Linked DNA regions of Flexistipes sp.. The protein of the gene in region 1 interacts with the protein of each later gene in a pairwise test. Links are inferred from orthologs where the notes say so. Each region holds a gene or a part of one and is shown in the gene's direction. Other genes may lie near its edges. The genes, in order: ftsA and UMU13_RS09520.

Region 1 (17,813 bases):
CAAGGCACTGCCGCCGATCTGGATAAAACCGGAGAGCGGTTTTTACGACTATGAGTCCAAATACACCAAAGGAAAAACCGAATACCTTTTTAATACAGGGTGCACAGAGAAGGAAACGGCTGAAATTAAAGATACGGCACTCAGGGCTTTTAATGCCGCAGGGTGCACAGGATACGGGAGAGTGGATTTTATCTATAAGGAAAACACACCGTATATACTTGAAATAAACACATTGCCGGGGATGACAGAGACGAGCCTTTTGCCGCAGGCAGCAGCCGAAGCTGGAATAAATTTTGAAGAACTTGTGGAGGAAATACTATACACGAGTGGAGAATTGCATGGTTAAATTTTATCTGAAAGCTGTTTTTATGATTGCAATGTTACTGCTTATCGCTTTTTGGGCTTATCCTAATGTCAAAGAAATGATTTTCAGCTCCGATTACTTTGATGTGAAAAATATAGAAATCTCCGGTGTAATCAATGGAAACGGAGAAAGACTTAAAAAAATGTATGAAAAACACCTGGGTGAGAACCTTTTCAAGTTTGATGTAAGGGCTGAAAAAATAACCAAAGACAAATGGATTGAAAGAGTGGAAATAAAACGTATCTGGCCATCCACGGTAAAAATAATTGTCTATGAAAATAAGGGGTTATTTACATGTAAAAATGATAGCGAGTGTTTTGTTTACACGTATAACTCCAAAAAAATACAGGTAAAATGCAGTGAGAATGATATGAGTGTGTTTATGAAAGATACCGTTGGCTCATCCTATTTAGAAAATTTTGCTGAAATCTATAAAAAGGGCTCGCTGAATAATTATAGAAAGATTGTTTTAAAAGAATCCTATTTCACAATATACAAAGATAGTTATGAAATAAAAGGCTCATACAGTCCTGATGCTTTTTTAAAAGCGTACCGGCTAAAGGACTTTTTGACAGAGAGATATTCATCCCTTGAATATCTTGATTTAAGAGTGCCTGAGAAAATTTATGTAAAAGGGGTGCTGAATGAAGCAGGATAATATTTATGCAGGTTTAGATATAGGGACCACTAAAATCTGTGCAGTAATCGGCCGAAAAAATAATGATGACAGTTTGGATATAATCGGCCTTGGTTGTGTGCCGAGCTCCGGTTTAAGAAAAGGAGTGGTGATTAATATTGACGGTACTGTTAAAGCTATAATTGAGGCTTTAAGAGAAGCCGAAAGAATGGCCGGTGTTCAGGTTAAGAACGTTTGTGCAGGTATTGCAGGAGGACACGTTAAAAGTTTTAATTCAAGAGGAATAATTGCCGTAAAAAACAGAGAAGTGAGCAGGAAAGATGTGGAAAGAGCCATTGAATCCGCTTCTGCAGTTGATGTACCTATCGGCAGTGAAGTCCTTCATGTTATTCCTCAGCAGTTTATTCTGGACGGACAAACGGAGATAAAGGACCCGATAGGTATGAACGGTGTTAGGCTTGAAGTGGATGTTCATATTGTTACCGGAGCGGTGAGCAGTGCCCAGAATATTTTAAAGAGTTGCGAAAGGGCGGGAATTTCAGTGGATGATATTGTTCTTGAGCAGCTTGCTTCCAGCGAAGCCGTGTTGTCGGAAGATGAAAAGGAGATAGGTGTATGCCTTATCGATGGAGGAGGCGGCACGACAGATATGGCTGTTTATAAACGGAATGCGGTTTACCATACAGCTGTTCTTTCCATTGGCGGGAATAATTTTACCAGGGACTTATCTATTGGATTGAATACACCGGAATCTGAAGCAGAGAAGGTTAAAAAGGAGCACGGTTGTGTCTGGATGGACTTTGTTTCAGAAGATGAAGTCATAAATGTACCTTCAGTGGGCGGAAGACCTCCCAGAAAAATTTCAAGACCTGTGCTGACCCAAATTCTGCAGGCGAGAAGTGAGGAAATTTTCCAGATGTTTCTGGGAGAACTGCAGAAAAAGCAGCTTCTTGAAATACTGGGTGCCGGGATTGTGGTAACCGGCGGTATTTCAAACCTTGAGGGGATTGAATATCTGGCCTCTTCAATTTTTGAGGTACCGGTCAGGGTAGGCAGGCCTCAGGGCATCGGTGGTTTGACTGATATTGTGGAAAATCCTGTTTATGCAACAGGTGTTGGTCTTACTCTGCATGCTGCCAAAAAGGGGCACCAACAGGTGAAAATTTCCAGAGGAAGCGATGAGAAAGTATTCAGAAAAGTTCTGGATAGAATGAAAAGCTGGTTTGGAGAGTTTTTCTAAACTTTACGGGGGTGAATATTATGTTTGAATTTCAGGAAATTGCACAAGGTGCAGTTATTAAGGTAATCGGCGTTGGTGGAGCCGGCGGAAATGCCATCACCAACATGATTAAAGCCGGTATTGATGGTGTGGATTTTATTTCTGCTAATACCGATGCTCAGGCTTTGTCTAAAAACAGGGCACCGCTTAAAATTCAGCTGGGAACACAGCTGACCAAAGGGCTGGGAGCGGGCGGAAATCCCGAAGTGGGAAGAAAGGCCGCTGTTGAGGATGCCGAAGCTATTGAAGATGCACTCAGGGGCTCAGATCTTGTCTTTATTACTGCCGGAATGGGCGGTGGTACTGGCACCGGTTCAGCTCCTGTTATTGCAAGTATTGCAAAAGACCTGGGGGCGCTAACTGTTGCCGTTGTTTCTAAGCCGTTTTACTGGGAAGGAAAACGGAGGAATGAATTTGCAGACCAGGGGATGAAGTTCCTGAAGGAGCATGTGGATACATTTATCGTGGTTCCCAATGACAGGCTTCTGGATATTATCGACAAAACCACTTCGTTTCAGGAAGCTTTCAGAATTGCCGATGATGTACTAAGACAGGGTGTGCAGGGTATCTCGGATACAATTAACAGCGATGGATATATCAATGTGGATTTTGCCGATGTTAAAGCAATTATGAGCTCCCGGGGAATGGCACTTATGGGCATAGGTGAAGCATCAGGAGAGAGCAGGGATGAAGAAGCTGCCAAACGTGCACTGATGAGTCCTCTGCTTGCAGATGCCGATATAAGAGGTTCCCAGGGCATTCTGATTAATATTACGGGTGGAAGCGATTTGACCATGTTTGAAATCCAGAATATAGCTCAGCTTATCTATGAAAATGCCGGTGAAGATGCTGCAATTTACAAAGGTGTGGTTATTGATGAGAATATGGAAGGTAAAATCAAAGTTACTATTGTTGCAACCGGTATAGGCAAGGTTAAGGAAAGTACAAAAACTGTTAATCTGGATGAATATGTGAAAAAATCCACGCCTGAGAGTTCATCAATCATTAAAAAGGTCAACAATATAAAGAAAATGGACAGAGGGTTAAAGACGCTGGACGATTTTGATGAGGAGGAATTTGAGATTCCCACTTATCTGAGGAAGCAGGCTGATTAAGCGGCAGAATGAGATTTTTGCATGTTGTGAATGTCAGATGGTACAATGCTACTGCCTGGTATGCCGTAAATCTTTCAAGAATTTTGAAAGGTTATGGACATGATGTCATTGTCCTCGGTTTACCAGGCACACCCCCGATGGATAAAGCCGGGCAGTATTCTCTTGAAACTGTCGGACTGGATCTGAATTCGAATAATCCACTGAAAGTTTTTCGTAATATCTGCGAAGTGAATAAGCTTTTAAAACGTTTTAATCCTGACGTTGTGAACTGTCACCGCGGGGAGTTTTTCTGGTATTTTGCCTTTAAGAAAGTTCTCGGCAAAAAATCTTTTAAACTTATTCGTACAAGGGGCGATACCCGCGAGCCCAAAAAGGGATTTTTTAATTATTTTGTTCACTCTGTTTGCGACAGAATTATTACATCTGCGGAAATTATAAAAAACAAATATGTGGAAAATCTTGGAGTCAGCCCGTCAAAAATCAGTGTTGTCTACGGAGGGGTTGATGATAAAAAATTTATTTATAGTGAAAAAGGAAGAGCGAGGGTAAGAGAAGAAATGGGTTTTGGCGAAAAGGATTATGTTGTGGGGATTGTGGGCAGGTTTGATTATGTTAAGGGTCATGAGAATCTGATAAAGGCTGTAGGCAAGCTTTATTATGCCAAGGGGATGGAGAATATACGTCTTGTTTTGATTGGTTATGAAACTAATCTGTCAAATGAGGATATAAAGAACCTTTTAAAGGAAAACGGAATCGAAAAAATATCAGTAATAACAGGATACAGGGAAGACATTGCTGACTGTCTGAGTGCATTGGATCTCGGGGTGGTTGCTTCCACCGGTTCAGAAGCCGTTTGCCGTGTGGCTTTTGAAATTATGGCCGAAGGTATCCCTGTTGTTGCTTCAGATGTCGGGGTTTTACCTGAAATAATTCCTGAAGAAAATATATATTCCAAAAACGATATTGATGGACTGGCGGATAAAATTATGCATCATTCTGATAAAACATTTTTATTTAGTGAAAAAAAATTTTACGAAGATTATATGAAAGCTGTTAACAATAATGTTTGACTGTGAAAGTGCATATGAATGTGGGAGCTTTGAATTATACAAAAACGTCATGCTGAATTTATTTCAGCATCTTGTATTATCAAGAGTTTATGAGACCCTGTGGCACCAACCTAACAGGTTGGTAAATATGTGGAACACATTAAACAAGTTCAGGGTGACAAATATGGGATTATTCAAAGCTCTCAATGTGGGAGTGAGTGGGAGTGTGAGAGAGCCTGCCGGGTTGTGGTTATTTGGAAAGTTTTTTCAGTGATTCTTTAAGAAGGGTTTCAAAATCGTCGTAATCGCCTGAAAGTTTTGTCACAATATTTTTACAGTCCTGTCTCTTGTACCCGAGATTTGCCAGAGCACTCAAAACATCCTCGGCTGCAGAGGCTTTCTGCTCCACCGGTTCAAATACCTCATCAAACTTATCCCTTAACTCCAGTACAATTCTTTCGGCAGTCTTCTTGCCTATTCCCGGAATTGTGGCAATGAGTGGATAATCATTGCTCAAAATGGCATCTTTAAGTTTTTGTGTTGATATCCCGGATAACACAGCCAGCGAAAGCTTGGGACCCACTTTGGATACTGTGTTCAACAGCAAAAAAATCCGTTTTTCCTGCTCATCCAGAAAACCGTATAAATACATACCGTCTTCTCTGATAATAAGATGGGTATAAAGCTTTACAGAGAATCCGGATTCAGGAAGAGCGGAGAAAGTATTCAGTGCAATCAGAATTTCATAAGCAATGCCGCCGGTTTCCAATACAACCTTACCGGGTTCTTTATGTACTAAGGTTCCGGAAATACTATAAAACATTGTATTTTCCTGTTAAACTCAGTCCGAGGCAAATCCCGCAGGCTAAAGCATCCGTTGCATCAAGAGGGATCTTTTTGTCAAATGTTTTACCCAAGTGAAGTTCCACCAGTTTTTTTACCTGATGTTTATCGGCTTTGCCGTATCCCACAACAGATTTTTTTATCTGCAATGCGGTGAATTCAAACATTTCAACGTTGCATCCCAACAAGGTGGCAATTATGGCTCCTCGTGTCTGTCCCAATAGAATTGCACTTTTTACATTTACCGAATAGAAAATATCTTCCACAGCAGCATACTCAGGTTTATATTCAGTGTAAAGGTTCTGCAGTGAGGAGCAAATTGTTTTAAGGCGCTCAGGCAGAGAATTTTTGGCATTGGTCTTTATTACATAGTGAGAGTTATAAGATATTTTTTTCTCATAAACGTCCAGAATGCCTATACCAGTATTGTTGAGGCCGGGATCTATTCCAAAGATAATCAACGTTATTCGTCCTCTAATTCACTGTCATCTATGTCAAAATTTGCATAAACTTCCTGAACGTCATCTAAATCTTCCAGTGCTTCAATAAGGTTAATGACTTTTTTGGCATTATCCCCTTTTACTTCTATAGTTGTTTTCGGTCTCATGGTTACTTCGGCATATTCGTATGAAATGTTTTCCGACTCAATTGTCTTTTTTACGTCTTCGTAGTCTGCGGGGTCACAAATTATTTCGTATGAGTCATCACCCGTTTCCACATCTTCGGCACCTGCATCAATAGCCAATGACATTATCTGGTCCTCTCCGACGTTGTTAAGGGGGATGCTTATTACACCTTTTTTCTCAAAAATCCAGGAAACACATCCTGCTTCACCCATATTGCCGTTTTTCTTAGCCATTGTGCTGCGTACTTCAGAAACGGTTCTGTTTTTATTGTCCGTAAGTGCCTGGACAAGTATTGCCACACCTTCCGGACCGTAGCCTTCATACATAACGTCCTCAAAGTTTGCTTCGTTACCTTCTCCCGTTCCTTTTTTTATAGCTCTGTCCACATTATCCTTAGGTAAATTAACTGCTTTTGCCTTGTCCAGTGCCATTCTCAGACGCGGGTTCATTTCAGGATCACCGCCGCCAAGCTTAGCTGCCACGGTTATCTCTTTAGCGACTTTTGTGAAAACCTTCCCTTTTTTTGCATCCTGAGCCGCTTTACGGTGTTTTATGTTTGCCCATTTACTGTGTCCTGCCAATTTTTTCCTCCGTTGATATGAACTGAATGTATGCTTATAAGAAAATTTAGCTCAAAATTCAAGATATGTTTGTATTATGTTGTAAAAGTATTGAAATGATAGAAAAAGCAGCGGCACTTTAAGAAACTGTGCCGCCGATAATGCATGGATTAATCCACTAACACCATTTCTTCTCCGCAACAAACAAGGTCACCGGCTCCATTCTCCAAAACTTCAACTTTGTTACCACATATTTCACAGTAATAAACTTCTCCCACTTCAGTAGCCATAATAACCTCCTATATTTTTTTCCCTTTTTAAGGAATTATGTTATAATTTTATATGCAAGTAAAATGTATTGCAAATGAATTTTAATTATGGTGGAAAGATTCATTGATATATTATGATTCCTTGACTGCACAAAACAGACCGTATAAAAGAGCTGTATCCTGGAATAAAACATTGCGGATTTTAAACGTCAAGGCAGAAAAGGGGATGTTGGGTAAAAAATTGGTTGCAATTTTTGTGAAAAAAGAAATATATTCTGCTTTGCAGGAGGAATAAGTTGAAAACTCTACTGATTGTTGACGATGACGACAATATAAGACTGCTGATGCGGGATGAATTCTGTGATCTGAATTACAATGTTATTACAGCCGTAAACGGTGAAGAAGCTCTGATAAGTTTTAGCGAAGAGGATGTTGATCTCGTTATACTGGATTTGCGCATGCCTAAGCTTGACGGTGTGCAATTCCTGGAGAGAATCAGAAAAACGAGCAAAGTACCTATTATCATATATACCGCAAATCCCGGTGCTTTCAATGTTGGTGATTATGAAAGTGTTGAAATGCTTACCAAATCTCCCGATACCGGAAATCTTTTGAAATTAGTTGAAACAACACTCAATGTTTGACAGAGATAAGTACAATTTATTCCTGAAAACAAAAAATTTCGGCAGAAATCTGCAGGTGTTTGATTCGCTGCAGTCCACTAATACCTATGCACTTGAACATAAGTGCCCTGTATTTTCTGCAATAACTGCGTCAAGGCAAACATCAGGCAGGGGCAGAAGCGGGCGTAGATGGGCTGATTTTGAAGGGGGAAACTTATATTTTACTTTAATTCTGCCGAAAATCGAGGGTGACCGTATACTTCCACTCAATATTTTAGCCGGTTTTGCCATGTGCGATGTTTTAAGAACTTATTTTAAATGCTACTTAAAATGGCCTAATGATATTGTATATGCGGGTAAAAAGATTGCCGGTATTTTAATTGATACGAAATTTAACGGGAATAAACTTGCAAAAATTGTTCTGGGCATCGGGGTTAATGTAAATGCAGAAAAGGTAAACAAGATTATCCCTACGGCTTCCTCAATAAAGGACGAAACGGGAAAGGATGCCGAACTGGAAAAAATTATGGCTTTATTCATGAACACATTCGAGGATTACTTCAGCAGGTTTATGAATGATGAAATAAATATTGAAAAATTATGGTACGATTATTCAGCTCATCTGAACTTACCTGTCAATATTCATATCGATAATAAAAAGACGGAAGTTCTTGAAAAAGGTATCGATTCAAATGGTGCCTTGATTGTTGCAGAAAAATCAGGTAAACTGACAAAAATTTACTCTGGTGACATAGGCTATGATTTTTGCCGTTGATATTGGCAACACCAACATAGTATTCGGGATTTTTGATAAGCAGGGCAATCTTGCAGGAAATTGCAGGTTAACAACCGATTCCATGAGAACAACCGATGAGTATGCTGCCACTATTATGCTTCTTCTTAAAAACAGGGGAATAGACTTTGATCAGCTGAGCGGAATGGTTATTTCCAGTGTTGTGCCGCCGCTTGTTTACACTTTTACTAAACTTGCCCGCAAATATTTTGATATTGAACCCATAGTTATCGGCCCCGGTATAAAAACGGGGGTACCTGTTAAATTTGAAAACCCCAAGGAAATTGGTGCTGACAGAATTGTGAATGCGGCTGCTGCGATTAAATATTATAAGGCGCCTTGTATCGTTGTTGATTTTGGAACGGCCACAACTTTTGATGTTGTGAACAGAAAGGGTGAATATATCGGAGGGGTTATCAGCCCCGGTATAAAACTTTCTGTAAATGCATTGCATTCAAAGACGGCGAAGTTGCCGGAGATTGAAATAGAAAAATGCCGGAAAGTTGTGGGAAACAGTACAACTTCATCGATGAAATCCGGAGTGTATTTCGGTTACCTCTCAATGATAGACGGCATAATAGAAAAAATTATTCAAGAGCAGTTTGAAGGCAGTTCAGTAAAGGCTGTGGCTACGGGAGGTTTAGGAAGCATTTATATTGATGAATCAAAATATATACAAGAATATGAACCCAATCTTACACTATACGGGCTGAGGTTAATTTATGAAAAGAATAGCGCTTAGTTTATTATTGATTTTCGTTATACTGGGCTGTGCGGCAAAAAATGATAATGCTTTTCAGTCGCATTACAAAATGGGGCTTGCTTATCTGAATACAGATAAGGATTATATGGCAATCAGAGAGTTTGAAAAGGCACTGAAATATAAACCAAACGATGCCAAAACACACTATGCAATTGCCACTTTTTACCTGAAGCATAACAAGTTGCTGAAAGCACAGAAATATTTAGAGAGGGCTATTGAACTGGACCCTTCCAACTCCGACTACCATAATGCATATGCTTCCACATTGGCTTCTCTTGGAAATGTTGAAAAGGCTGTAAAACAATGGAAAATTGTGCTCGAAGATCCCGGATATCCAAATCATGGAATGATTTATTACAACATGGGGTATTCCCTTTATGGAAAAGGGCGTTACGACAGAGCACTGGAGTATTTTAAGAGGGCAGTGGAAACCAACCCCCGGTTCATGTCTCCATATATGTATATGTACAGAATTTATAAAAGCTGGGAAGAGCATGATAAGGCGATAGATATTTTGAAAAAGGCGTTAAAGAGAAACCCTGTTTTTCTTCCAGCAAATCTTGAGTTGGGCAAGTATTATTACAATCAGAACAAATATGAACAGTCTGCAAAAGTTATGGAAGAAATTATAGAACTGCAGCCTGACAGTGAGGAAGCAAAAACAGCCGCTTCTTATCTGAAAAAAATGGGGCTTTATTATGAGTGATTTAGGTCATTTTCTCAGTGAGAAAAGAAAAGAGCAGGATAAGAGTATAAAGGATGTATCAAAAGCAACGTTGATAAGTAAGGCGGCAATTGAAGCTATTGAAAGCGGTGATTTTGACAGTCTCCCTTCATATGTACATTGCTACGGTTTTGTGAAAAAATATGCGGAATATCTCGGATACACATACGATGATGTTAAAAGTCTTTTTGAATCGGAATGCAAAAAGGAAGATTTTCAGGTTCAGGAGGCTCAGGAATCGGAGGAGGATTATTCTTCTGCTGATTCGAAAAGAAAATTTCCAGTATTTGCCGCTGTTTTTCTCCTGCTTATTATTGGGGGAATTCTTGCATACATATTTGTACCCTCTGATTCCACACATAAGGAAATAAGACTGACAGAGGGCAATGCAGGGCTTGTTACGGATAACAGGGCTTCGGAAAATAACACTGACTTAAATGAAAGCAAAGCCTTTCCGGATGACAATATTTCTTCGGAAAAAATTGCGGGTGAAAAGGAACAAACGCCGAAAACAGACAACCAGTCATCAATTACAGAAAATGCAACTGAAAGTGACGGGAAAGCTAAGGATAATGAAATCACTCCTTATGAGATAACGCAGGAATTAAATAAAGAGAAAAAAGTTGTTGAAAAGAAATATAATGTATCGCTGGATTTTTCAGATACTTGTTGGGTTCATGTGAATATAGATAATGAAAAACAGTTGGATTTTATAGCTGAAGGTGGTTTGACCAAAACCATAAGCTTCAGTGATTTTTTTATTATAGATATTGGAAACGCCGCAGCAATAACCATTTCACATAACGGCGATATTTACAGAAATCTCGGAGGGTGGCGGGAACCGGTAAAGAATCTCAGATTTACAATGGATAACGGCACGTTAAAATATTCAAAAATAGAAAATTAATTTTCAGAATACCTATTGCATTTTATTAAATCATGTGTATCTTCTTTAAAAAGACAAAAAAGGTGTTATTATGCGAATGGAAGTGGGCATTTTTGCAGGGGAATCTTTACTGTTAAATGAAGTTATTACTGCAATAGAGGGACAGATGCCTGAGGTTAGCATTAATGTTTATGCAGAAAAAGAGAAAATGCCTGTTTTGCAGTCGGAAGTTCCTTCAGCTCAAATGGAAGAATTAAGTCAGTTTGGCGATGAAGATGTTCTCCTGGTTCTGCCAGGCGGTGACAGTCTGGCCGGCAATGCCGGTGATTTTGACGGCAGCGTTATTGATGCAGCAGGATACTATTCTGAGGATGTTGATATCTGTAAAGTTCTAAATCCGGTGGAGTATATTCTTAACTCTGTGTGTGATGACATTGATGAAATTAAGGGCGTATGCAGTCTGCCTGCTGCTGTTTTCGGCAAAGACGGTGTTGATGATTTGATAAACCAGACAAGACACCTTTTGGCTTTCTCAGACTATAACAGTAAGGTTATTGATTTTAATCTGGGTTTCAATGTTGCAACAGAAGGCAACACCCTTTTTGATAAATATTTGACAAATATAAAGGATGAAGTAAGAAAAAATTTTATTTTTAGGTTGCTACCTGTTTCAACAGGACTTATATTGGACATTTGTGGCAATACAGAAAATGTTGCAGGCGAAGATTTGTACGGGAAAACGGGGAACCTGGCAGATATTATAGCCAATGAAGGGTTGGTTTTCAGAAAAGAGAATAACGGTATGGTAACCGTTTATGGTGACTATCTGCATATTTATACAAAGCAGATATTAGATGAGCTAAAAAAACTGTGATGTAAGGAGAGCGATTTATGGTCTATATGGATAATGTTGCCGGAACGAAACCTGATAAACGAGTTATTGATAAGATGATCCCTTTTTATACGGAAAAATACGGAAATCCCAGTGCACATTTTTATCCTCTGGGCAGGGAAGCTTTTGAGGCAATTGATGAGGCAAGGGGATATGTGGCTGATCTTATAGGTGCTGAGAATGATGAGATTATTTTTACATCCTGCGGCACTGAGTCGAATAATCTTGCTTTAAAAGGTGTTTTGGGTACTGATAGAATAAAAGAAAAAAAACATATAGTTATAAGTGAAATAGAACATTTTTCCGTACAGAATGTATGCATAAAATTAATGAACGAGGGCTATGATATTACAAAAGTAAAAGTTGATGAAAATGGAAAGATAGATATGAATGCTCTGGAGAAAGCTGTAACCCCCGAAACTGCACTTGTATCGGTTATGCATACTAACCCTGAGATTGGAACTGTTCAGGATTTAAGAAAAGTAGGTGAGATTTGCAGGAAAAATGAGGTTCTTTTTCATACCGATGCTGTTGCAGGAGTGGGTCATGCAGAGATTGATGTAAATGAATTCGGATGTGATCTGCTGAGTCTTGCAGGCCAGAATTTTTACGGTCCCAAAGGATCTGCAGCACTTTTTGTTAGAAACGGAGTGAAGATAAACCCTCTTTTTGACGGCGGGTTTCAGGAAAAAGGTATCCGCAGCGGCTCTGAAAATGTACCGGCCATTGTAGGTCTGGGCGAAGCAGCACGCATTGCAAAGGAAGAAATGGGCGAATATGTACCCAGGATGAAAAAATTGCAGGAAAAGTTGTGGAATGGCCTTGACGAAATGTTCGACTTCATACACTTTACTGGAGACAAGAACGATAGGTTACCCGGTCATGTCAGTTTTTGGATTGAATATATAGAAGGCGAATCACTCCTTTTATGGTATTCGCTAAAAGATGTATACGGGGCAAGCGGTTCGGCATGTTCCTCAAATATCCAGGCTGAGGACGAGGATGAGCTGGAAGCCTCTCATGTGCTGACGGCAGTAGGTGTTCCCAATGATATTTGTGCCGGTTCACTTACATTTTCCATGTCAAAGTACAATACTGAGGATGAGGTGGACAGAGTTCTGGAGATAACACCGGAGATTGTTAATAAACTCTGTGAAATGTCACCATATTATAACAAATAGCAGGAGGAAATTATGGCAAAAGGACCATACAGTGAAAAAGTAATGGAACATTTTATGAATCCCAGGAATATGGGTGAAATCGAGGACGCCAGCGGAGTGGGTGAAGTAGGTAACCCTGCTTGCGGGGATGTTATGAAACTTTTTCTCAAAATCAATGACGATGGAGTTGTTGAGGATGTGAAATTTAAAACATTCGGCTGTGGTGCAGCGATTGCTTCGAGTTCTATGGCAACGGAGCTCCTGAAAGGGAAAACAGTGGAAGAAATTCTTGAGCTTACCAATAATGCTATTGTTGAGGCTCTTGAAGGTCTGCCGCCGGCAAAAATCCACTGTTCTGTAATGGCTGAGGAAGCTATTGAAGCTGCTCTTAAAGATTATTATGAGAGAGTGGGTAAAGATCCGAAAATTGTTGACGAAATAAAAGAAAAAATTAAAAATAAAGAGACAAATCAGGAGGTTTAAGATATTATGAAAGAAAGAGTTGAAGAAGTGCTCCAAAAGGTGAGACCGTCTCTTCAGGCAGACGGTGGCGATGTAGAGCTTATTGACGTTAGTGATGAAGGTGTGGTAAAGGTGCAGTTGACAGGAGCCTGTGGCAGCTGTCCTTTCAGCACTATGACTTTGAAACACGGAATAGAAATGCGGCTTAAAGAAGCTATTCCTGAGGTGAAGGAAGTCGTTGCTCTATAAGGAGAGAATATGAATAAATGGAAATGTACTGTATGCGGCTACATTTATGAAGGCGAAGAACCGCCTGAAAAATGTCCTGTATGTAACGCGTCTAAAGAAAAATTTGAAGAAGTGAAATAACTTATTATAGAGAGACTTTTTAAGTCTCTCTTTTTTATTTGATTATGTTTAATTTTAAAATAAATCCCTGGATGTACCTTTTTATTACATTTGCGCTTTTTATCATAGCGGGTACATTCCTTTTAAAAATGCCTTTTGTAAAGCATACCGAAGGTCTTTCTTATATCGATGCATTGTTTACTGCCACTTCAGCTGTCTGTGTTACAGGCCTTATTGTGGTGGACACGTCTGGTTTTAATTTCTGGGGACAATTTTTTATTATGCTTATGATGCAGGTGGGAGCAATAGGAATCATGACATTGACTTCGTCGTTGCTGCTTTTTTTGCGCGGTGAGCTCGATTTTTCCAGAAAATTTATGGTTGCCAAAATAACTGACAGTAAAAGCATACAGGAAGCTGAAAAAGTACTAATTATTGTTGTTATTTATACATTTGTAATGGAGTTTGTGGGTTTTTTGGTTCTGAGTTACGGTTTTTTTCTGGACGGCTTTGCTTTGAAAGATGCAGCTTATTACGGCTTGTTTCATGCTGTTTCGGCGTTTTGTAATGCAGGTTTTTCCACATTTGACAGCAGCCTTGTCGGCAGTAACAGTATTGTAAAGATAACAACGATGTTTCTTATTGTTTTTGGTGGGTTAGGTTTTTATGTGATCTATAATATTTTTATGACGCTTTTTTCCAATGAGAGAATAAAAGTGCACACTAAAATTGTTATTTACACTACATTTGCGTTGATTATCTCAGGGACTTTACTGATTTTTATGCTCGAAAAAGGCACGTTGAGTGTTATTGACAGTTTTTTTCAAGCCATTACAACGAGAACCGCCGGTTTTAATACAGTAGAAATAGGCAGTCTTCATGTTGTTACGCAGTTTTTGATGATTGTATTTATGATTATCGGAGCATCTCCGGGGTCAACCGGTGGCGGTATAAAAACTACGGCTTTTTATATAGCTGTTGTTTCAATGTATAGTATACTGAGGGGCAACAAAAGAGTTGTGATATTCAACAGAAACATAGCTTTGATTAATATACTTAAAGCATATGCACTTATATCCATGTACATATTTTTTCTTGTAATAGCAACGCTTTTACTCCTTTATTTCGGGGACTTCACCTTTATGGATACCCTTTTTGAAGTTACGTCCGCATTAGGAACGGTGGGGCTTAGCTTAGGTATCACCGGCGAATTAGGTATTTTCGGCAAATTAATTATAACGGCCTGTATGTTTCTGGGCAGAATCGGGCCTGCTACATTGATAACTATGCTTTTACTGAAAGAAAAAACTTCGAAACTGACTTACCCGGAAGAAAAAATAATACTGGGGTGATATATGAGTGAAAAAAATTATGCAGTAATCGGTTTGGGTATTTTCGGTTACAGACTTGCAGTAGAACTGTTTGAACTTGGCAATAACATTCTGGCTGTGGACAGAAACCGTAAACTTGTTGAGCAGATAAAAGAGAAGGTTACGGAAGCTGTTGTCGCCGATGCTTCGGACTATGATGCATTAGAGGAATTAAAAATACAGGATTTTAAGACGGTTATCGTGGGTATGAGTGACAACCTTGAACAGCTGATCTTATGCGTTACCAATCTTAAAAAACTTGGAGTTGAAAGAATTATCGCTAAAGCTAACAGGAAAATACATGAGGAAATTCTCCTGAAAATCGGAGCAGATGAAGTTGTGCTGGCGGAAAGAGAGATGGCTGAACGTCTGGCACACCGAATCAGCAGACCTGATATATTAAAAATAATTGATGTGGACAGTGAAGTAAAGCTGGTTAATGTGAAACTGGGCAAAAAATTTGCCGGAAAAACTCTGAAAGATCTTAAGCTGCGTGAAAAATACAATATAAACGCTATACTTTTCAAACGTAAAGATAATCCAATAAAATTAATTACCGATCCGGATATAAAATTTCAGGAAGATGACGAGCTGTATGTAGCAGGCAATGAGGAGGATATATACAAAATCTTTTAGAAAGAGGAGAAGGGGAACTAAGCCCCTTCAGTCCGTTTATCCTTCCATAACAGAGAGACCAAAGCTGTTGCCCCAGTTGTATGCTTCCTGAAGCTCATCTTTGCTCGGTGTCATTTTAAATTTTAGCGAAGGCTGTGGTAGTTTCATCCGCATTGTTTTTAAAATATCCTCACTCATTTTGACACCTTCGCCACTCCAGCCAAATGAGCCGAAAGCACCTGCATTTCTGCCCGAAACATTCAGTGCAACCAATTGTGCAAATAGGTTAAAGATAGGTTTGGGCGCTTTGGCATTTATCGTTGCAGTGCCCACAAGCAGACCGTGAGAAATTTCAATTTCATCAATAATATTATTGATATCGTCACCGGCAGCATCAAACATTTTAACTTTTACCCCTGATTCTTCCACACCGGCTTTTATTTTATCAGCCATGAGTTTGGTATTTCCATACGCGGAAGCATATACCATGGTAATCTGTTTTTCCGGGTTATTCCTGTAATATCTTTCGGCTTTTTCTTTGTAAAAACTCAGGTAGTAATCAAGATTCTCCCTTAAAATCGGACCGTGAGAAGGGCAGACAATGTCAATTTTTAACGGTTCAATCTTTTTCAATGCCCTCAATATGTGTTCTTTATAGGGGCGCATTATTGAGTTATAGTAAAATTCAAATGCTCCTTTCGCTTCTTCTTTGTTTTTTAATTGGTCGTTAAATATATTATCAGGGCAGTAGTGTGCGCCTAAAAAATCACAAGGGAAAAGTATATTGTCTTCCTCTAAATATGTAAACATCGTGTCAGGCCAGTGCAGAAAGGGAGTATGAAAAAATTTCAATGTCTTGCCGCCAAGATCTATTGAATCTCCGTCTGTTACTGAGCGTCCGTCAAACTCAGTATTTACTATATTTTCGACAAAAGTTTTTGCAGTCTTTGAGTAAATAACCTGCATGTCGGGGTTTATTTTCAGAAGCTCCGGTAAGGCTCCCGAATGATCCGGCTCATTATGGTTGAGTATTATATAGTCTATTTTTTCAATGGGGGTAATCTCTCTTATTGTGTTGAGATAATCATCTGTGAAAACAAATTTGTTGGCTTCCACGAGAGCTTTACTTTTTGTACCTTCAATAAGGTAACTGTTGTACGTTGTTCCGTGTTTTGTTGGTATTACAATGTCAAAAACTTCCAGGTCGGGATCGTATACTCCGACCCAATGTATATTGTCTTTTATCTTTACCGCTTTCATTTTGTCCTCCTATAAAAAAAGCCACCTTCTGGTGGCTTATCTTAACTTAGTACTTAGTCTTCATAAGGCTCGAAACTGCTTTTTGGAGCTCCGCATTCAGGGCATACCCAATCTTCGGGTACATCTTCCCATTTTGTGCCCGGCTCCACCCCGCTGTCCGGATCACCTTCTGCTGGGTCGTAAATATAACCACATATTGTGCATATGTATTTCATAGCCACCTCCTTAGCTTATTATTTTTATTATAAAAACAATTTGCAGTCAACTTCTATTTTATAAAGCTCTTTTGTTAAGCAAACTTGAGTAATTAATTTTCAAAAATCTGTATAGTTGGCAGTTCTTATTATTTCTAAAGAATGATTGTTTAATTTTTTGAGTTAGTATGGAGACAACAAATTTATCGTAATAAACACTTTTAAAATGTGGGGGGGTGATTTATCCAGAGAACTTCCGTGACTTCATCAGAAGGATTTTTCCAGCTGTGCGGATGATTGGATTTATATAAAGCCGAGTCACCTTCATCCAAAAGAAAGCTTTCGTTCTCAACTGAAACCTCCAACTGCCCTTTCAAAACAATTACAAACTCTTCACCTATATGGGAATGGCTCTCCTTGCCGCTGAAAGCACCCGGTTTTAGATACATATACAGTGCTTCCAGTTCCGTTTCGGAGAATTGCGGACGCAGCAGCTCATAAGTGACCTTTGATTTAGGGTTAACCATTTTGTTGCGCTCATTCCTTCTTACGACAACTTTCTGATTGGAGTGGGGATCGTCAAAGAAATACATCATGTTGACCTCCAAAGCGTCTGCAATTTTCTTCAGTGAAGAAATTGTGGGGGACACGAGGTCACGTTCAATTTGAGAGAGAAATCCCAGTGAACAGCCGGACAGTTTGCTTAGCTGCCTTAGTGTCAATTTTTTGCTTTGTCTCAGGCCTAGTATCTTTTTACCGATTGTCATAAGTTCAATTTATTAAACAAACAAACAAATGTCAAGCTAAAAGGATTGACAACTTGAATTGCAAGATTAAGTATCTTGTTTGTTTTATCCCTTTGAGTGTTTCTTATTGTGAACTTTCTGATAATTAAATTAAAGAGAAAGCATTAAGTTATTCGTGCAAATATTTGTCATACAGGTCAAGAGCTTTGAATAATGTGTTTTTCTCAGTTTTAGG
Region 2 (14,024 bases), on another replicon or contig:
GAATTCTCTTATGGACATCACTCTGCCGGCTACAGTAAATCTGTATTTGTTTTCCATCAGTTGAGATTTTTGTACTCCTTCATACTTTTCCTTGATTTCTGCAAGCGAAAAAGGGACTTTAAATGAATTTACGTACGGTAAAATATCAGAATTTTTTAAATGCTGCAGTTTTTTGTATCTGTGTTCATCCATCTGTTTCTCTCCTGAGTATTTATATATTATTGACAATTATATTCTATTGATAATATTGTTAGGGTAATGTTATACATAAAACCATATGTGTTTACAATATAAAATCTTCACCCGTCAATATGGAGAGTACTATGAAAGTCGGTGTTATTTCAGATTCCCATGATAATGTCAAGAATCTTTCATTTGCAGTTGAATATTTCAATCGTAACGGTGCAGATTATGTTATTCATTGCGGAGATATAGTGTCACCGTTTGCCGCTGAGTATTTAAACAAACTCCGGATGCCGTATTTCGGGATTTTTGGCAACAACGACGGTGAATGGTTAGGTCTGGCTAAAATTACCGGCGGAAAAATAGTAAAGGGACCTCTTGTGAAGGAAATAGGCGGCTGCAGGTTTGCTGTGTTTCATGAGCCATCTGTTATAGATTACATAAGCAGTGATGTCTCCTATGTTTTATACGGGCATACTCACAGTAAAGATTTAACAAAACGGGATAAACAGACGATAATAAATCCAGGCACGCTGGGAGGATATATGGCTGATAGTGCTTCTTTTGCCGTTATTTATACAGATAACGGCAAAACGGATTTTATTGACTTGTAGCACTATTGAGCCATGCATCAATTGCAGCAGCATCAGTTATGCTGAAAATATTCTCTTAAGGTTGTTTTATATTGAATAGATGCATAAGTTTTGCTATATCATGGTTGTGTTCAACAAAATTGTATTCAACAACACGGAGGAAACCGAATGTTATTCAATAAAATTTTTGATTATTTTTCAAACGATCTGGCCATAGATCTGGGTACTGCCAATACATTAATATATGTGAAAGGCAAGGGAATTATCTGCAGTGAACCTTCAGTGGTGGCTATTAACAATGATACAAAAGATATACTTGCAGTGGGAAGCGAAGCGAAAAATATGCTGGGAAGAACTCCTGCCAATATTGTTGCGATAAGGCCTATGAAGGACGGTGTGATAGCCAATTTTGAAGTGACGGAAAAAATGCTCAGGTACTTTATTACGAAAGTTCATAACAGAAAGTCCCTGGTTCGTCCCAGAATTGTTATTTGCGTACCTTCAGGTGTAACACAGGTTGAAAAAAGAGCGGTAAAAGATTCAGCCATACAGGCCGGAGCCAGAGAAGTTTATCTTATAGAGGAGCCTATGGCTGCAGCCATTGGTGCAGGGCTGCCTATTCAGGAACCGTCGGGAAATATGGTTGTTGATATCGGCGGTGGTACTACTGAGGTTGCTGTCATTTCCCTGTCCGGTATTGTATATACAAATTCCGTGAGAGTGGGCGGAGACGAAATGGATGAGGCTATCGTCAATTATATCAAAAGAAAATACAATCTTCTTATCGGTACCTGGACAGCTGAGAAAATAAAAATGGAAATTGGTTCTGCATATCCCGGCGAAGAGGAAATGAGTATAGAAATAAAAGGCAGATCACTGGTGGAAGGTATACCGAAAACCATAGAGATAACAGACAGTGAAATAAGAGAAGCTCTGGAAGAAGCAGTAAACAAAATTGTTGAGGCAGTAAAAGTTGCACTTGAAAAAACCCCTCCTGAATTGGCGGCTGATATAGTTGACAGGGGAATTGTGGCCACCGGAGGCGGAGCACTGCTGAAGGGGCTTGATAAAAGGCTGGCTGAAGGAACAGGTCTTCCTATTATAGTATCCGATGATCCTCTGACAGCAGTTGCGCTCGGAGCCGGCAAGGTGCTTGATGAAATTGATTTGCTTAAGAAAGTTTCCGTAGTTTGATGATTTTTAGAAGAAAATTTATAGCAGTTGTTATACTTTTAATTCTAATCATTCTTCTTCAGACGAGAGTTCCTGAATCCCAAAAAGTGTTCAGGGGAATTTTCGGTAATATACTGAATCCTGTTCTTTATTATACAGAGATGACAACGAGTTATATTTCCAATATTTACGATGATTACATAAACCTTGTTGGTGTAAAGAAAAACAATGAAGAGCTCAGAGAAAAGATTCGGCAACTTAAACTTGAAAACAGTATTTTAAGTGAAAAATTAACTGAATATAATCGATTAAAAAAATTACTGAACTTTAAAAAAGCTTATGATTTCCGGACAATAGCTTGCAATGTGATAGGACGTAATATAGAAGGCTTTTTAAAATACATCATAATAGATGCCGGAAGTACGGACGGTGTGGAAATTAATGATGCGGTTGTCAGCTATGAGGGGCTTGTGGGCAAGGTTGTGGAGGTTTACCGCAGCTCTGCGAGGGTGAATGTTATTCTGAATGTGAACAGTTATGTCAGCGTTATGAACTTTAATACAAGAACAGTCGGAATTCTCAGTGGCGATGGGCAAGGTAAATTGGTGGTTGATTTTTACGACAAACTGGATGAAGTCTCAAAAGGAGACCTTTTTATTACCTCGGGACTTGGAGGACTTTATCCTAAAGGTATACCGGTGGGTAACGCTGTAAAAAACACGGAATCTGTGAACGGTATTTTTCAGAAGATATTTGTGGAGCAAAAGGTAAATTTTTATAAACTTGAAAACGTATTAGTAGTAAAAGATGAAGAATAAAAGGTACATCAAAATCACAGTGGCTTTGATTGTCTGTTATGTTCTGTTTATGATTTTTGACGGGGTGCTCAATTACATAAATTACCCTTTTTTAATATATTTTGCCTTGGAACATGAAGTGGATAGTGAAAATCTGATTCCGCATGCATTTTTACTTGGTATGTTTAACGATTTTATAACATTCGGAATTTTCGGTATTTCTGTTTTGAGCATAATTTTATTTTACTTTACAAAAAGACTGCTTATTACGCTTTTTGATTATAACAACCTGCTGATTAAACTGCTGTATTCATTTCTGAGTTATACTATCTTTGTAGTTATCGCTTTTTCTTTTACCGATTATTCATTTGCTAACGATAGTAACTTACTTCTGATTCCTCTGGTTGTTAACTCATCACTGTATTTTGTTTTGCTTTCATTAAAGGATTTCGGTTATGCTTTTTCGCTTTCTTGAAGAAAATGTTATTGCCAAATATAAAAAACGCAGTTTCTTGCTGTTTGCAGCTACTTTCTTTTTAATTTTGCTCCTTTTTTTAAGACTTTATTATCTTCAGGTGGTTGTGCATGACAAATATAAGCGGCTTTCGGAAGATAACCGTATCAGAATATTAAGAATTAAGGCTCCCCGGGGGTTTATAAAGGATAGAGATGGTGAAATTTTGGTTAAGAATGCCCCCAGTTACAATCTCAGTGTTATCAGAGAGGATACCAGGAATCTGGACAGGCTGTTTGATAAGTTAAAAAATGTTGTGAATATAAACGTTGAAGAGGCTAAAGAGAAGATTTTGAAAGGATACTACTATGACCCGGTTACCATCTTCAGGGGTCTAACTTTCAAACAAGTATCTTACCTTTATGAAAATTTGAAAAATTATCCAGGAATCAGAATAGATATGGAGGCCGTAAGAAATTACAAAGACGGTTTTGCATACAGTAATTTGGTTGGATACATGGGGGAAGTTAACGATAGTGAGTTGAAAAAGTATAATGGGTACAGACCTGGTGATTTAATAGGAAAGACCGGTTTGGAGAAGGAATACGAAGAAAGACTTAAAGGGGTTAACGGTGCCAAACAGGTTGAGGTTAACAGTTTTGGTCAGGTTGTTAAAGTTTTGAAAACGAAACATGCAAAACCGGGTGCAAATGTTGTGCTCAGCATGGATTATGACCTTCAGAAGTTTGGAATGGAACTTTTGAAGGGAAAAAAAGGAGCAATAGTTGTTCTTAATATTTACAACAATAAGGTTTTGCTTATGGCGACAAACCCATCTTATGACTTGAACAAGTTTGTTCCTTTTATAAAAAGTGATTATTGGAAAGCTATAACAAATGATCAGGACAAACCCATGTTAAACAGAGCTATTGAAGGCTCTTATCCACCGGGTTCTGTCTTTAAAATTTTAATGGCTGCAACCGCCTTGACGGAAAATGAAATTACCCCTGATACTACTTTTGAGTGTAACGGAGTGTTCTATTACGGCAGTTATGATTATAAGTGCTGGAAAGAATCCGGCCATGGCGAAGTGGATTTAAAAAAATCAATAGTGGAGTCTTGTGATATATATTATTATAACCTTGGGCTTAAGCTCGGTATCGACACTATCAGCAGATATGCACATAACTTTTCTTTAGGTAGAAAAACAGGTATCGATTTGCCTAATGAAAAATCAGGCATATTTCCTGATAGAAACTGGAAAGAGAAGGCGTTTGATCAGCCTTGGTATCCTGGAGAAACAATAATTACCTCAATCGGGCAGGGGTATACCAATGTCACTCCTTTGCAGATGGCAGTTATGCTGAGCGGTATTTTCAACGGCGGGATGATTTATCAGCCCGGTTTAGTAAAAGGTTTTGAAACCGCTGACGGATTCGAGACTAAACCGGTTAAAATTAACAATAGAATAGATATCGATAACTCAACAAGGAATTTTCTCCTGAATGCTATGTATAATGCCGTATACGGATTACACGGTACAGCTTACCGCGCCAGGGTTAGTGAAATTAAAATCGGTGGAAAAACGGGAACAGCACAGGTGGTAAGCCTGAAAAAATTTGAACAGTATGAAGAAGGAGAAGTCCCGGAAAAATACAGGGATCACTCATGGTTCGGCGGCGTTTTCCCTGTTGAGGAGCCACGCTATGTTATAGTTTCGCTGATTGAACACGGAGGCTCCGGAGGACACAGCGCGGCATCAATTTCAGGGGCGGTAATAAATAAGATGGTGAGTATGGGTTATGTTTCAGATTGATAAACGGCATGTTGTAAATTTTGACTATATACTTTTTTTTCAAACGGTCTTGTTACTGTTTCTCGGCATTATGGCTATATACAGTGCATCATACAATCTCCAGCTTCAACAGTCGGGAGATTATTATATAAAACAGATAACCTGGAGTGTTATTGGTATTGCTCTTTTTCTTGGTTTCTCATTTATAAGTTACAAACGATTAATATCCTGGACAGCTGTAATTTATACCTTGGGTGTGATATCTTTGGTTTATGTTTTGATTTTTGGTGATGTGAGCATGGGAGCAAAGCGATGGATTGATATAGGAGGTTTCAGTTTACAGCCTTCTGAGTTTTTTAAAGTTGCATGGGTTATAACTTTGGGAAGGGTTTTTAAGGATATCGGAATGAAAAATTTCTCTTTTTTCCCTATACTGAAAAAATTTATTCCTGCCGTCCCGCCATTGCTGCTGATTTTTTTGCAACCTGACCTGGGCACAGCCGTTATATTTTTAGCAGTCTGGGGGATTGTTCTTTTGTACAGAGGGATTACAAAATATACATTTTTTGCCGTATTGACAATTTTATTGGTTAGTATCCCCGTGATATGGGCAAATATGCATGATTATCAAAGACAGAGGGTTGTTACATTTCTTAATCCGGAAGCAGATCCTTTCGGGGCGGGTTATCATGTTATTCAATCCAAAATTGCTGTCGGCTCGGGCGGACTTACCGGCAAAGGGTATCTTCAGGGTACACAGTCCCATTTGAAATTTTTACCGGAAAAGCATACGGATTTTATCTTTTCGGTGATTGGCGAAGAATTCGGCCTGGTGGGTGCTGCTGTTATTTTATTGTGTTTTTTAAGTCTGCTTGCCCGAATTTTGTTCATTTCCGCATATTCAAAAGAGCCCACAGCAAAAATTATGTGTGTGGCAGTTTTTGCCTTTATTTTTTTTCAGTTTTTTGTTAATGCCTCAATGGTTGTCGGAATGATGCCTGTTGTGGGAATACCTATGCCTTTCATAAGCTATGGCGGTTCATCTCTTGTTACCTTCATGTCTATGCTTGGTATTGTCAATTCCATAGCTATGCGCAGATACGACAGACCGGCAGATTTTTAAACGGAGTGTTTGTGTTATGAATTTCCACGATTTTCTTCAGGTGTCTAAGCCTCCGAGATATTTGGGAAGTGAAATAAATTCCTATAAAAAAGAGTATTCTGACAAGCTGAGGGTGTGTCTTTCCTTCCCGGACAACTACGAGGTCGGGATGTCACATCTGGGTATAAAGATTTTATATGAGAATCTAAACCTATCTTCCCAGATTTATGCGGAGCGTTTCTTTATGCCCTGGCCTGATGCAATTGATAAAATGGGCGGAGATATTTTTGTTTCGCTTGAGTCAAAAACCCCTCTGCAGAAGTTTGATATTTTAGGCTTCAGTGTCCAGTACGAATTATCTTATTCCAATATTTTGTCCATACTTCTTAATTCCGGTATTCCGGCAGAGAGCAGTCTCAGAAGTGATTCTCCGGTCATTGTTGCCGGCGGCCCTTGTGTTTATAACCCCAAGCCTTTGGAAAAATTTATAGATGTATTTTTTATAGGCGAGATGGACCATGTTTTCACAGATATTTGTGAAGAATACGCCGGGAAAAAATTTGCCGGACGCAGAGAGCGTCTTGAGTTTTTTGATTCATATGATTTCACTTATGTCCCTTCTGTGAATTCGGAAAAACATGTTGTGAAAAAAGTTTATACAGATTTTAAAAATGATATTACGGTAAATGCTCCGGTTGTACCTTTGATTCCGGCTGTACAGGACAGGGTTGTTTCGGAAATATCCAGGGGGTGCAGCAGGGGATGCAGATTCTGCCAGGCCGGCATGATTTACAGACCTGTCAGAGAGAGAAATGTTGATGATATTGTGAACAATATTCTCAATCAGCTTAAAAATACAGGATATGAAACGGCCTCACTTCTTTCTTTATCCGCCGCAGATTATTCATGTCTGGAGGATTTGCTGGTGAGATTATCGTCTATTGTTAAAAATTCGCACACCTCCATTTCACTTCCTTCCCTTAGAGCTGATAAAATCAAAGATTATATATTCAGGGAACTTTCCCGTGTCAGAAAATCGGGATTTACCATTGCACCGGAAGCGGGAAGCGAAAGAATGAGAAGAATTATAAACAAGAATCTTTCTGAGGATGAAATTATATCATCCGTTAAAGTAGCGGCTGACAACGGATGGAAAACAGCTAAACTGTATTTTATGATAGGCCTGCCGTTTGAAACAGAAGAGGATGTTTTGGGGATAGCCGCTCTCGTTAAAAAAATAAAGGAGAATGTTAAAGGCAAAGGCGGCTTTGATGTTAGTGTGTCGGTTTCCAATTTTGTTCCGAAACCGTTTACTCCTTTCCAGTGGTGGCCCCAAAACAGTATTGAAGAATTGACTTATAAACAGAACATTTTAAAATCGGAATTCAGAAAGATGAAGATAAAGTTTAGTTTTCACGATATTCAACAGAGTGTTATGGAAGCTGCTATCTCCAAAGGTGATGAGTCCATTGGTAATATACTGTTGGATGCTGTAAAGTCAGGGGCTATGTTCGACGGATGGAGTGAGCATTTTGACTATAATAAATGGCTGAATGCTTTTAAAAATTACGATTCTGCTCCTGAGCAATATTCAATGAAAATTCTGCAAACCGAAGATGAACTTCCGTGGGATTTTATAGATATAGGAGTTAAGAAGGAATTCCTCGTTTCAGAATTTGAAAAGTCGAAAAAGGAAGTAATGACAAAAGATTGCAGAGTAGGCAGTACAAGTATCTGTGTAGGGTGCGGCGTTTGTGATTTCGATTTTCTCAGGAATGAATTTGCATCACCGGGCAAAAAATCTTTTAATGTAAATGAGTTTAACAGTGTGTCTGATATTGATCAAAAATATTTTAGTTATATTATTGATTTTGAGAAGAAAGATTCCGCTGTTCTATTTTCAGCTATTGAAACGTGCAGGGCATTCGCACATGTATTTAAAATGTGTGATGTTGATATGTCTTATTCGCAGGGGTACAATCCTCAACCCCGGATAAGTTATATTTATCCTCTCTCAGTGGGTATGGAAGGTTATAATGAAAAGCTTATTATAAAGGCTTATGTTAAAGACAAAAATTTGTTGTTAAACCAGCTTAACAAAAAGTTACCTTCCGGATTCAGGATGAAGGGTATCCGGCAGTTTGAGAATAAAATGAGCGATGAAATGATTGCAGCTTATTCTCTGAATTTTGAAGCTTATATGCAGCTTATCGGGGCTTTTTATGAAAATAAAGCACTCTATAAAAAGATTACTAAACGCGGCAGAGAAAAAATAATTGACCTTAAAGAGTATTTTGTTAAAAAAGATGATGAAAATTGTATGATTTATGTTAAGATAAACGATAGAGGAAGTTTTAATTTCCTTGAATTTTTCAGGCAAATTAATTATATTGATTCCAAAGTAACAGTTGTTAGGCAAAATATTTTTTTTACTGAGGAGCTGCAAAATGCATAAAGAAGAAGCTCTTGATATGCTTAAGAAGTCTGGGTACAAAGTTACAAAACCGCGGGAGTGGATAGTGGAAGCTCTTGAGGGGAACACTTCTCACCCTTCAGCGATGGAAATTTTTGACCAGCTGAGGAAAAACGATAAAAGTTTTTCTTTTGCCACCGTTTATAATACGCTGGATACTCTTGTAAAGGCCGGTGTTGTCAAGCAGGTGACTGTTGATCCGCAATGCAGCAGATACGATCCGGATATGTCATCTCACGGTCATTTCTATTGCAGAAAATGCGGCAGTGTTAAAGATGTTTTTGATGTGAGCCTTGATATGGGATCCACCTCTCTGCAGGATGAAATCGAAGGTTACGAACTTAATTTGTTCGGTGTCTGCCGGGAATGCAGTACTGAAGCCAATTAATTCATTAGACTTGCCTTCTGTATCACGTCCCTCTGAAAGAATATTTTGGGAGCATATATACTCTCAATATACGCGTGCTGAATTTATAGGTACAGATCCCATTATTTTTCCCTCCAGAATTGACGGAAATAAGGAATACATAAGTCTTGTTTCTTCTCTTTTTGCTTACGGGAGAGTTAACGCCATTCAGGATTTTCTGAAAAAGTTTTTTTACAGGTACGGAAATGACCCTTTTGAGACTGATAATTCTGAGGCAAAGCTATACTATCGCTTTCAAACGGCCGAGGATATCCGGCTGTTGGTTACACTGATAAAAAGAATTTATTTGCAATACGGCAGCGTTCAGAATTTTTTCGTAAATTTATCAGATAGTCTTGAGAAGGCCCTGGAAGGATTTCTTGATTATGCCAGAGGGTTCGGCGCCGAGAATAATGCCGGGAGAGGATATTTTTTCCTTTTTCCCAAATACGGCAAATCAGGCTTGAAAAGATTAAGAATGTTTTTAAGGTGGATGGTTCGCAAAGATGATGTGGATTTTGGTCTTTGGGGGGCTTACAAAACAGGAGAACTGCTTTACCCCCCTGACACACATATATTAAGATTTGCAAAAAATTTTGGTATTATTTCTTCTGAGGCTAACAGCCACCGAAATGCCCGTTTAATAACGGATTACTTCAAAACTATAGATAAGCGTGATCCGGTTAAATATGATTTTGCCATTACCAGACTTGGTATGTTGAACTCGTGTAAATTTAAGAGATCTGTCAGCTGTGAAGTGTGCGGCTTGAAAAATGGGTGCCTTTTTAATTGACAAATATTCATAAAACTATATATTAGTTTTCACAAAAAAAGGAGGTTGCAATGTCGTTAGTATTCACTGAAGAGAATTTTCAAAAGGAAGTATTGGAAAGCGATATTCCTGTTGTAGTGGATTTCTGGGCTGTATGGTGCGGACCTTGTAAAATGCTGGCTCCTACACTTGATCAGGTTTCTGCCGAATTTGAAGGGAAGGCAAAAGTAGGCAAGGTCAATGTTGATGAAAATCAGCAGCTTGCTGCACAGTATGGCATTATGAGTATACCCACGGTTATGATATTCAAAGACGGCAAAGTTGTTGAGCAGTTTATAGGCGTGCAACCAAAAGGCGTCTATGTTGATGCCCTGCAAAAACATCTGTAAGTAAAAGAGGTACGACGGATGCCGATTTTTGAGTATAAATGCCAAGGTTGTGGACAGGAATTCAGCAAGCTTGTATTTAAACTTTCAGAAGAGATAAAGTGCCCGGAATGCGGGGCTACTGATGTGAAAAAGAAGATTTCAGCTTTTTCATCCTCTTCCGAAAATTCTTCAAGCGGCTCATCCTGTGGCGCAGGTTCGGGATTTACCTGAGCTTAAGAAAATTATCTGCCAGGCTGGCGGGTTAATTTAATAGTAAACGTTTAATAAACCCCCGTAACATAAAGCGGGGGTTTATTATGATTTAAGCAATGTTTCTTTAATTTCTTTACCAGGCTTAAAATATGGAACTTTCTTCGGCGGAACTTTAACCTGTTCTCCGGTTTTGGGGTTTCTTCCGATTTTTGATTTTTTGTCCCTGACTTTAAAGCTGCCGAATCCTCTTATTTCGACTTTATCACCGTTGCCCAAGGCATCCTTTATGTTGCTGAATACATTGTTAACAATGTACTCAATATTCTTTTTTGTCAGATTGGGGTTCTCGGCAACAATTTTTTCGATAAGTTGAGATTTGGTCATAAAAACCTCCCTGTAGATTCTTAAAACATAAAAATATTTTTACTTTTAAACTCAAAAATATTATAACTTACTATCTTTTAATAGTAAAGTTAATTTAACGGATTTAGGAATATTATGAATAACTTTTTATCCAAACTTGTGAAATCAAGTTCCGGCGTGCTTACTAGCAGGATTCTCGGCTTGGTTCGGGATGTTGCAATTGCCGCTTTTTTCGGTTCATCAAAATTTACGGATGCTTTTTTTATGGCTTATGCTATACCGAACCTCTTTCGTGCTCTGTTTGCAGAGGGGGCTCTTTCTTCTGCTTTTGTTCCGATAATGAGTGATAAGATGCATAGAAGCCCTGATAATGCATACAAATATTTAACCGATCTTATATTGGTGCTTACGTTTTTTACTTTGAGTATTACCGCAGTTTTTATAATATTTTCCGATTATGCAGTTCTGCTGTTTATACCCGGTTATCTGAATGATCCTGAAGTAATTGCTGCTGCATCACATATGCTCAGGATTGTGATGCCTTATCTTGTCATCGTGAGTATATGCGGGCTGCTTTCCGGGTATCTGCATGTGATAGGCAGTTATTATATTCCGTTATCCTCAACTGCAGTTTTGAATGTTTCTATGATTGTATCGGCTTTTCTGGGAGGGTATTTCGGCGGCAGCGTGACTTATCTGGCATGGGGTGCATTGATCGGGGGAGTTTTACAGCTGATTTATATACTCATTTACTCTCTCATCAAAGGTTTTCGTATAAACCGAAAAAACCGCATAGACAAAATGGTGAAGAAAACTTTCAAGTTGATAATTCCGTCAATAGGCGGTGTTGGCATAAATCAGCTTAATTTTACCATTGGAAGAATAATTGCCTCTTTTCTTTCAACGGGCAGTATTTCATATCTGTACTATGCAAGCAGGCTTTTTCAGTTTCCACTCGGTGTTTTTTCGATAGCGTTCAGTACCGTTTCACTTTCGGAAATCAGCAATTCCTACAGCAGAAATGACCTTAACAATGTTAATAAACTTATAGACAAATCTGTGCTGGCTATAATTATGGTTATTGTACCTGCATCGCTGGGAATGTTTTTCCTTTCAAATGAAATTTGCAGTCTTATTTTCGAGTACAAAATCTTTTCGTCAAAAGATACATTTGCCACGGCATCTGCTTTGCGAATGTATACGATTGGACTTATCTGCTATTCTTTTGTAAATTTGTTCACAAGGGTTTACCACTCTGTTAAAGACACGCTTACTCCTGTTAAATTTGCTTTTGTAAGTTTTCTTGCCAATATAGCTTTTATTCTGATATTTATAAATTTTATGGGGCACTCCGGTATAGCTTTGGCATCCAGTATCAGCGCGGGTATTAATGCAGTTTTGCTCTATACAGGTATTAAATATTATACTTTCAGTATAAAAAAATACAAAAGAACTGTTCTGAAAATTTTCACATCAAGTCTTCTCATGCTGATTTTCCTTTTATCCTTGAAGAATGCGGGCATCCATGTTTTAATTATCATCGGATTGAGTGTTTGCGTGTATTTTCTCAGTCTTTATATGTTTCGAGTGTCTATCCGGCAGGTGTTGAAATGATTTGTTGTGTCCAGCGTGTTGACAGTGCAGCGGTTAATATCAATGCAGAAGAGGAAAGGAATATAGGCAGAGGACTGCTGATTTTTATTGGAGTGGAAAAATCAGATGGAGAAAATTCCTGCTCATGGCTGGCTGATAAAGCTTGCGGACTGAGAATTTTTGAAGATGATAACGGCAAAATGAGTAACTCTGTTCAGGATATTGGCGGAGAGATTATGGTTATAAGTCAGTTTACTCTTTCTGCTTCCTGTAAGAAAGGGAAGCGGCCGGATTTTTCAAATGCAATGGAGCCGGAAAGTGCGAAGATGTATTATGAAAAATTTGTAAATGAGTGCAAAAAAATTATGGGCAGTGGAAAGGTAAAAACAGGGGAATTCGGTGCCTATATGAAAATTTCCCTTGTTAATGACGGACCGGTTACAATATTATTGAATCATAAATAAACTGTTGCTGCGGAGGGGGTTTATGGATATTAATGTTATACAGGTTGGGCCTTTAATGGTGAACTGCTATATAATTCACGATTCACAAAATTGTATAATAATTGATCCGGGTGATGAGCCCGATAAAATAATAAATTATATCAAAAATTCGGGACTTATGCCTCTGTGTATTTTCAACACCCACGGCCACTTTGATCATATAGGTGCTGTAAAGAGGTTAAAAGAGGAATTTGGAATTAAATTTTATATTCATGAGTCGGACGTTTTTCTGGTGAAAGAAAGTGCTAGCCACGGTGCTTTCTTCGGTGTTATGGGGGTGGAAAGCCCTGAAATTGATGAATATGTTAAAGATGGGGATTTGTTTGATTTTGACGGGTTGTCCTTCAAAGTTATACATACCCCGGGGCATTCTCCAGGCGGTGTTTGTTATTATTTTGATAGGGAGAAAGCAGTATTTTCAGGAGATACGCTTTTTGAGCTTTCCATCGGTCGTACCGATTTTCCTTACGGGGATATGGATATGCTTATTAGCTCTATTAAAAATAAATTGTTTTCTTTGGGAGACGATGTAACAGTATATCCGGGACACGGTGAAAAAACAAACATCAGAAAAGAAAGAGAAAATAATATGTTTCTTAAATAAAAAAAGGGTGCTGAAAGCACCCCTTTTAATTTAGTTGACTTCTACAACTTCAACGTTAAATGTCAGTTTTCTTCCTGCTAATGGATGATTAAAGTCAATTTTCACATTATCATCGTTAAGCTCTTTAACAAGTCCTCTGAAATTCTGCTCGTTTTCGTCAGTAAGGTCAATATACATGCCTTCCTGAATATTTTCGTCAAGGTTAATATTTTGTCTTGGAATATCTGTTATGGCATCTTCCTGAATTTCGCCGAAAGCCTGCTCAGGAGTCAGCTCAACAGATTTTTCTTCACCTTCTTTCATTCCCACCAGCTCTTTCTCCAAATCCGGCAGAAGCTGTTTCTCTCCAAGCTGCACAGTAAGAGGTTCTTCCTCTTTGGTTGAATCAACCACTGTTCCGTCTTCGATAGTTACCGTGTAATGAAAGGTAACTTTTGAATTGTTTCCTGCTTCCATCTTACACCTCTTTATTTGATTGCTGTTTCGAACGTTCCCACAATTGATAAAAACCTTTATCAAAGACAGGATTAATGTGAACACAGCTAAATTATACACCCTTTTCAGGGCGTTGGTCACTAAACTAACACCTGATTTATAAAAATCAATAGCGAATTTAAAATTAAAATGTTGAA

Evidence for each region.
Region 2: the proteins of ftsA (region 1) and UMU13_RS09520 interact in binary tests that used the Escherichia coli proteins (3 or more experiments, as listed by UniProt). The link is inferred for Flexistipes sp. from one-to-one orthologs.

What each region holds. Positions count from the first base shown.
Region 1 is NZ_JAXKVW010000005.1:40,262-58,074, forward strand. Bases 126-3,124 are described here. They hold ftsA (cell division protein FtsA), read left to right. Parts: upstream 126-1,008; coding sequence 1,009-2,241; downstream 2,242-3,124. Other genes in these bases: UMU13_RS05145 (D-alanine--D-alanine ligase), read left to right, coding at 126-346; UMU13_RS05150 (cell division protein FtsQ/DivIB), read left to right, coding at 339-1,022; ftsZ (cell division protein FtsZ), read left to right, coding at 2,262-3,124. Outside these bases: more of UMU13_RS05145, read left to right, coding at 1-125; more of ftsZ, read left to right, coding at 3,125-3,395; UMU13_RS05165 (glycosyltransferase), read left to right, coding at 3,404-4,465; Holliday junction branch migration protein RuvA, read right to left, coding at 4,695-5,267; crossover junction endodeoxyribonuclease RuvC, read right to left, coding at 5,257-5,748; UMU13_RS05180 (YebC/PmpR family DNA-binding transcriptional regulator), read right to left, coding at 5,751-6,494; UMU13_RS05185 (desulfoferrodoxin FeS4 iron-binding domain-containing protein), read right to left, coding at 6,644-6,763; UMU13_RS05190 (hypothetical protein), read left to right, coding at 6,867-7,037; UMU13_RS05195 (response regulator), read left to right, coding at 7,039-7,386; UMU13_RS05200 (biotin--[acetyl-CoA-carboxylase] ligase), read left to right, coding at 7,379-8,140; UMU13_RS05205 (type III pantothenate kinase), read left to right, coding at 8,124-8,900; UMU13_RS05210 (tetratricopeptide repeat protein), read left to right, coding at 8,881-9,627; UMU13_RS05215 (RodZ domain-containing protein), read left to right, coding at 9,620-10,552; UMU13_RS05220 (hypothetical protein), read left to right, coding at 10,623-11,405; UMU13_RS05225 (cysteine desulfurase family protein), read left to right, coding at 11,423-12,604; Fe-S cluster assembly scaffold protein NifU, read left to right, coding at 12,617-13,066; and 7 more genes. UniProt on the Escherichia coli protein: Essential cell division protein that assists in the assembly of the Z ring. May serve as the principal membrane anchor for the Z ring.
Region 2 is NZ_JAXKVW010000014.1:50,391-64,414, forward strand. What follows is about bases 1-2,957. They hold UMU13_RS09520 (rod shape-determining protein), read left to right. Parts: upstream 1-944; coding sequence 945-1,970; downstream 1,971-2,957. Other genes in these bases: lysS (lysine--tRNA ligase), read right to left, coding at 1-192; UMU13_RS09515 (metallophosphoesterase), read left to right, coding at 324-797; mreC (rod shape-determining protein MreC), read left to right, coding at 1,970-2,767; UMU13_RS09530 (hypothetical protein), read left to right, coding at 2,757-2,957. Also shown: more of UMU13_RS09530, read left to right, coding at 2,958-3,221; mrdA (penicillin-binding protein 2), read left to right, coding at 3,202-5,016; rod shape-determining protein RodA, read left to right, coding at 5,003-6,118; UMU13_RS09545 (TIGR03960 family B12-binding radical SAM protein), read left to right, coding at 6,135-8,552; UMU13_RS09550 (Fur family transcriptional regulator), read left to right, coding at 8,545-8,958; UMU13_RS09555 (TIGR02757 family protein), read left to right, coding at 8,924-9,769; trxA (thioredoxin), read left to right, coding at 9,820-10,137; UMU13_RS09565 (FmdB family zinc ribbon protein), read left to right, coding at 10,156-10,347; UMU13_RS09570 (integration host factor subunit beta), read right to left, coding at 10,432-10,713; murein biosynthesis integral membrane protein MurJ, read left to right, coding at 10,828-12,306; dtd (D-aminoacyl-tRNA deacylase), read left to right, coding at 12,303-12,749; UMU13_RS09585 (MBL fold metallo-hydrolase), read left to right, coding at 12,772-13,392; UMU13_RS09590 (FKBP-type peptidyl-prolyl cis-trans isomerase), read right to left, coding at 13,423-13,848. UniProt on the Escherichia coli protein: Forms membrane-associated dynamic filaments that are essential for cell shape determination. Acts by regulating cell wall synthesis and cell elongation, and thus cell shape.